2 linked regions of the Rosistilla oblonga genome follow. The protein of the gene in region 1 binds, or shares a complex with, the protein of each later gene. Links are inferred from orthologs where the notes say so. Each region holds a gene or a part of one and is shown on either strand. Other genes may lie near its edges. The genes, in order: mnmG and mnmE.

Region 1 (3,301 bases):
ATCCAACACGATCTGGCCGTTGATATCCGAATCGGTTGTCGCCTGAACCTGCGGATTGGTCGTGTCGACAAACACGCGCAACTGCGGCGCCATGTTGCCGGTCGGATACGAGATCCCGCGAGCATCGATCGTTCGCGTGGAGAACCAAAAATCGCCATCCTCGGGAGCCTGGAACGGGAACCCGCTTTCGTTAGCCGGCTGCCGAGCGAAGAACTTCCACGTCTTCCCCTGGTCTCGCGAGACAAATAATTGAACCTCGACCGGCTGGGCCCCCGTCCGCTCGACCGAAAAGGGGATATCAAAGCTGGTGTTGTTCAGGAACACTCCAGCCCCGAAGTCCTGCGTCGCCGGAGGCGTTGCGATCACGCTGGCCTGCATCGCAGGTGCCTGGGCAACGGCGACGTTTGTGCAACAATATAAAGGAATGGCACACAAGACCGCCAACGTTCGGTGAATTCGCTTTTGTCCCATGGATCCCTATCGCTCCGGTCAGATCGGTCGCGAGCTGCGATTTGCACGAGCAAACCATCGTCGCGAATGCTGATTCTTCCTGTCGCACTCAAATTGCGGGTCGTGCCGGTCATGCACACCCCTTGTTCGGTTCGGCATTTTCAGCGGATCAACTTGAATCAAACACACGGCTCATCTAGGTAAACAATATGTTTGCGGCGGAATACGATTTTGATGTCCTAGTAATCGGCGCCGGGCACGCCGGAACCGAAGCTGCCGCGGCGGCGGCCCGGCTGGGAGCCAAGACGGCCCTGCTGACGACCAACCTCGATACCGTCGGCCAAATGAGCTGCAATCCGGCGATCGGCGGCGTCGCCAAGGGGCATATCGTCCGCGAAGTCGATGCCCTCGGCGGCCTGATGGGCATCGCGACCGATCGGACCGGCATCCAGTTCCGCATGCTCAATCGACGCAAGGGGCCGGCGATGCACAGCCCGCGTGCCCAAGCCGACAAAAAGGCGTACCAGATCGAGATCAAACGCTTAATCGAGGAACAGCCCAACCTCTGGCTGCGGCAGGAAGTCGTCGAGGACTTGGTCACCGAAACGATCGACGGACGCCCGCAGATCACGGGAGTTAAAGTCAAAGGGGACGCGCTCTACCGCGCCCGCTGCGTCGTGCTGACGACGGGGACTTTTTTGCAAGCAATCATGCACACCGGCGAAGCCAAAACCCAAGGGGGCCGCGCCGGCGAAGGGACAACGGCCGGGATCAGCGGCGCCCTGCATCGACTCGGCTTCCAACTGGAACGCTTCAAAACCGGCACCCCTCCGCGGCTGAACGGCCGCACGATCGATTATTCGCAAACCGAACGCCAGCCGGGAGACGACGATCCGCAACCGTTCTCCTTCATGACCGATGCGATCACCACCCCGCAGCTCCCCTGCTGGATCACCCACACGAACGCCCAAGTCCATGACCTGATCCGCGCCAACCTCCAGCGGGCGCCGATGTACAGCGGCCAGATCGACAGTACCGGGCCGCGTTATTGCCCGTCGATCGAAGACAAGATCGTTCGTTTTGCCGAACGCGACTCGCATCAACTGTTCCTCGAACCCGAGGGCTTCAACACCCAAGAGGTCTACGTCAACGGCGTCTCGACCAGCCTGCCTCGCGATGTCCAAGACCAGATGTTCCGCTTGATCCCCGGCCTGCAAAACGCCCAGATCATGCGCTACGGATACGCCGTCGAATACGATTATTGCCCGCCACAGCAGCTTCGCCCCCACCTGGAGAGCAAGCTAGTCGACGGACTGTTCCTGGCCGGCCAGATCAACGGCACCACCGGATACGAAGAAGCCGCCGGGCAAGGCCTGTTGGCCGGCGCCAACGCAGCTCTGACCGTTGCCGGCCGCGAACCACTGATTCTCGGCCGCGAAGACGCCTACATGGGCGTACTGATCGACGACCTCGTCACCAGCGGGACCGACGAACCGTATCGCATGTTCACCAGCCGCGCCGAATATCGACTCACCCTACGGCAGGACAATGCCGACCGCCGCTTAACCAAGATCGCCAACGACGTCGGCTTGATCGATCCCGTGCGATGGCAGCGATTTGAAACCAAACTGGCCGAGATCGACCAGGGAACTCAGTGGCTCAAGGCGGGCCGCATCGAGGGACAACCAGCCGCCAAGTACCTCTGCCGCCCCGAAACGACGTGGCAGCAGATCGAAGAAGCCGTCCCGCAACTGCGAGAACTCTCAGCCGAAGCGGCTCAACAAGTCGAATTCGACACGCGGTATGCCGGATACGTCAATCGGCAACAGACCGAGATCGCGCGGATGAACCGGCTGTCGGAAAAGAAGATCCCCGCCGATTTCGACTTCAAAAACATCCGCTCGCTGCGAACCGAAGCCTTTCAAAAATTCGAGAAGATACGGCCGATCACGATCGCCCAAGCGCGTCGGATCAGCGGAATCACGCCCGCCGACATCGCCCTCCTTCTGGCTCGCCTCGAGTCGCAAAACATGGCAAAAACCAGCAAGCCGGAGCGTCGGCCCCAGACTCCGCCCCCCCAATCGGCAAGCCCGAATTGAGAAGGCCGCCAATCGTCGCAAGCTATTAAAAAGCCGCAGCTTACCCCAAACGAATTCATCTTGACCGGTCACGCGTCTTAGGTATAATTCCCAGAGTTGGCAAACCTGGCAATCAGGGAAGGGCCGGATGCCCTTGCCGAATGCGACCTGTAGGCTGCCCCTATCACGTATAGGCAACGCAACGGGTTTTTGTCGACGAGCCAGATCTGAAGCTTAAGACGTTCCTTCAGCTACCAGACTGTCTCAATCACCCGGTCGTTCTTTCGGACGGGAGCGACGGATTGCCTGGCGAACTCAGGCTCATGCAGGGAGGATGAATGCTATGACCACAAAAACGGTCTTTACCACCGGCGAGGCTGCCAAGATTTGCAAGGTCAGCCAACAAACGATCATTCGCTGTTTTGACAACGGAACGCTCAAGGGCTTCCGAGTCCCTGGCAGCCGATTCCGGCGGATTCCACGCGACCTCCTGTATTCCTTTATGAAGGACAACGGGATTCCGACCGACGCTCTCGAAAGCGGCAAGAAGAAGATCCTAGTCGTCGACGACGATGTCGATTTGGTCGAACTGATCGTCGAAGGCCTGGAGCGCGATGGCCGCTTCGATCTCCGCACCGCCAACAACGGCTTCGATGCGGGGATGCAAGTCAAAGAGTTTCGCCCCGACCTGGTGATCCTCGATGTCATGCTTCCCGATATCAACGGCAAAGAGGTTTGCCAACGCGTCCGCAGCGATCCTGCCATGGACAGCG
Region 2 (3,148 bases), 4.6 Mb from region 1 along the record:
AGCCGGCGTGGGCGGAGGTCGCCGCGTCGGATCGACCCACAGGTTTTCATCGAGCACGTTTTGCGAAGCTGGTGACTGCGTTGCAGGAGCGACCGCTAACGGCTGCAGATTGGGCAGGAACTCCGCCTCGTTGGTGAGATTCGTCGGCAGCGACTGAGGCGTTGCAGGGGCTGCGGTCGCCAAAAGCGGAGCGTTTGCACTCGCGTCGACTGGCAGAACTAATTGCGACAGCAGCGACGTGGCGGTGCGGTAGCTGGTCTTGGCGCGTTGCAGTTCGATATCCAAGGTATCGAGCAGCGTTTGATTCAAAAGTTCACCGACCCAGGGATGGCGATCCTGCGGGATCTGCGGCAGCTGGTCGGCCAGTTGGCGGGTCAGCTCGAAATGGCAAGCGGCTCCCTCGGCGTCCCCCTTCTGCATCATCTGGTCCTGCATCGACTTGAGCACCTGCAGCGAACTGCGGGCGACGCCGCGATCGCGATGGCCCAGCGATTTGACCAAGACCGGAATCCCCGGAACTCCCAAATGCCCGATCGCTTGCAATCTTTCGGTCTGGGTTCCCAATGGAAGATCTTCGATCCCTTGGGTAAGCTGGTTCAACAAAAACCAATTGCAGACGCGTGGCACGACAAACACCGTCAGCACGATCACCACGCCGATCGCCGCCCACCAGGGCCAACCGGCGAAACGCCGTTGACGCCGATAGGCGAACGGGTTGCTTGATTGGTCGTGGTTCATGCGATGATAGCTCCGGTGCGGTTGACGGGGTGAATTCTTCTGTGATGTGTTAAATAAGACAATAGCAGTATTGGGATTGGTTGCCGTTTGCGGCCGCTAGCACCTACAGATCGACAAGCGTTGACGGTACACAATCCAAGTTAGAAAAGTGGTAGAAGGGCTCGGTTAAGCAAATATGTTTGCGACTCAGGAAACGATCGCCGCGATAGCATCTCCGCCCGGCGGAGCGATCCGCGGCATCGTGCGGATCAGCGGCCCCGATACGACGCGTATTTTGCAGACGCTGTGCCCGGCCGACTGTTGTTTTCCCAAAACAGCCTCGCGGATCGGCACCTCGATCGACCTGGGCGATCCGCTGGGGAACGTCGATGCTAGCGTGCTGTTATGGCCCAACGAGCGCTGCTACACGGGAATGCCCAGCGCCGAGATCCACCTGCCGGGCGCCGCACCGATCTTGAATGCAGCCTTAGAGCGTTTGTTGCATCACGGGGCGCGGATGGCCGAACCGGGCGAGTTTACGATGCGCGCTTTCCTGGCTGGCCGTTTGGACCTGACCGAAGCCGAAGCGGTCTTGGGCGTGATCGATGCCGACGACAAGCGGACTCTCGATGCGGCGCTGCGGCAGCTGTCCGGCGGCCTCTCGGGACCGCTGAACCAATTGCGAACCGAGCTGCTGAATTTGCTAGCTCATCTCGAAGCGGGACTCGATTTTGTCGAAGAGGATATCGAGTTCATCACGCAGGCGGAACTTTCGTCGAACGTCCAACGGATCGCTGATCAGATCCAAGCGATCAACGACCAGATGACAACTCGCAGCGGAACCACGGGGCCGCCTCAGGTCGTGATGCGAGGCGATCCGAATGCTGGCAAAAGCAGCCTGATCAACGCGTTGGGAGGCGAGGAGGTAGCGATCGTTTCGGAGCTCGCTGGCACGACGCGCGATTGTGTCGAACGGACGCTCGATTGCGACGGGCTGACGGTTCGTTTGATCGATACCGCAGGAATCGAAGAGGTCGACGACGCGATCAATCAACAAGCCCAAGCGTTGGGAGACCAAGCGCACCGTGAAGCCGATCTGTTGCTGGTCTGCGTCGACCTGACACAACCCGCGCTGCGGCCGTGGCAATTAGAATTGCAATCCACCACCACGGAACAGCCGAAAAACGGGCAACACATTTTGTTTGTCGGGACCAAACGGGATCGCTGCGACGAGCTACCACCGTGGGCAGGCGACGACTGGGTGCTGACCAGCAGCTTGACCGATCAAGGGATCGACCAGCTGCGAACTCGGATCGGGCAACAGCTGCAAAGCGCCGACGCCGTCGAATCGACGACGGTATCCTCGACAGCGGTCCGCTGCCGCGAAACGCTCACCCAAGCGACCGAAGCGCTCACCAACGCCCTGCAGGTGATCGAGCACCAATTGGGCGAAGAACTTGTCGCCGCGGAACTCCGCTTTGCCCTCGATGCGATCGGTCGGGTGACGGGTGTCGTCTACACCGACGACATTTTGGATCGCATCTTCAGCGAATTCTGCATCGGCAAATAACAACTTGCTAGCAACATCGGCTACCCGGCCGCTAGGACTTCGATCAACCCGCGGCAGAAATCGGGCAGATCGTCGGGGCGGCGACTGGTGACATGATGGCGATCGATCACGACGGCAGCATCTTCCCAAATCGCACCGGCGTTGATCAGATCGTCTTTGATCCCGGGCGATCCGGTCACGCGGATCCCCTTGTAAACGCCGGCGGAAATCGGAATCCAACCGCCGTGGCAGATCGCGCCGATCGGTTTACCCGCCTCATGAAAATCGCGGACGATCTGCAGGACCTTCGGATCGCGGCGAAGCTTGTCGGGCATGAAGCCGCCGGGGACGACAAGGCCGGTGAAATCGGCAGCATCCATGTCATCGATCGCGGTATCGGAAACGCAGGGATAGCCGTTTTTACCAGCATAGTTCGTGTTGGCGGCGGGGCCGGCGACGACCACCTCGGCTCCCGCTTCGATCAGGCGGAGCTTGGGGTACCACAGTTCCAAGTCCTCGTAGATATCTCCGACAAAGACCAAGATTTTGTGGCCAGTTAATGAGGGCATGGGATTCCTTTCAAACGACGCCACCGCTAGAAAAACAAGGCGAAGGCTGCAAACGAGGCGAAAATTCTGAGCGTGGCATCGTACCAAGGCCCCGCGGTTGCCGCAAATTGACATTCCAACAACGGTAACGCTTCGTTTATGGTTCCCCAGAGTGGCCGTAATCGATCTTCGGAATCGCGGATCGATCTGCTAGTGTTCCGCTTTGATATCTGCACAAAACAAAATCCTTCCAACATTCAAAGGGCGTCACGGATGATGCGTTTGATTCGATCGATTGGCCTCTTGGGCCTCCTGTTTGCGGCAACGTGTCCGG

Evidence for each region.
Region 2: the proteins of mnmG (region 1) and mnmE are in contact, whole or in part, in a solved structure (PDB 9HIP), measured with the Escherichia coli proteins. The link is inferred for Rosistilla oblonga from one-to-one orthologs.

What each region holds. Positions count from the first base shown.
Region 1 is NZ_CP036292.1:414,007-417,307, reverse strand. What follows is about bases 129-3,104. They hold mnmG (tRNA uridine-5-carboxymethylaminomethyl(34) synthesis enzyme MnmG), read left to right. Parts: upstream 129-659; coding sequence 660-2,549; downstream 2,550-3,104. Other genes in these bases: CA51_RS01460 (response regulator), read left to right, coding at 2,872-3,104; CA51_RS01470 (hypothetical protein), read right to left, coding at 129-471. Also shown: more of CA51_RS01470, read right to left, coding at 1-128; more of CA51_RS01460, read left to right, coding at 3,105-3,301. UniProt on the Escherichia coli protein: NAD-binding protein involved in the addition of a carboxymethylaminomethyl (cmnm) group at the wobble position (U34) of certain tRNAs, forming tRNA-cmnm(5)s(2)U34.
Region 2 is NZ_CP036292.1:4,964,337-4,967,484, forward strand. The notes cover bases 278-3,100. They hold mnmE (tRNA uridine-5-carboxymethylaminomethyl(34) synthesis GTPase MnmE), read left to right. Parts: upstream 278-913; coding sequence 914-2,287; downstream 2,288-3,100. Other genes in these bases: CA51_RS17570 (HEAT repeat domain-containing protein), read right to left, coding at 278-738; CA51_RS17580 (type 1 glutamine amidotransferase domain-containing protein), read right to left, coding at 2,308-2,835; CA51_RS17585 (TIGR03009 domain-containing protein), read left to right, coding at 3,088-3,100. Outside these bases: more of CA51_RS17570, read right to left, coding at 1-277; more of CA51_RS17585, read left to right, coding at 3,101-3,148. UniProt on the Escherichia coli protein: Exhibits a very high intrinsic GTPase hydrolysis rate. Involved in the addition of a carboxymethylaminomethyl (cmnm) group at the wobble position (U34) of certain tRNAs, forming tRNA-cmnm(5)s(2)U34.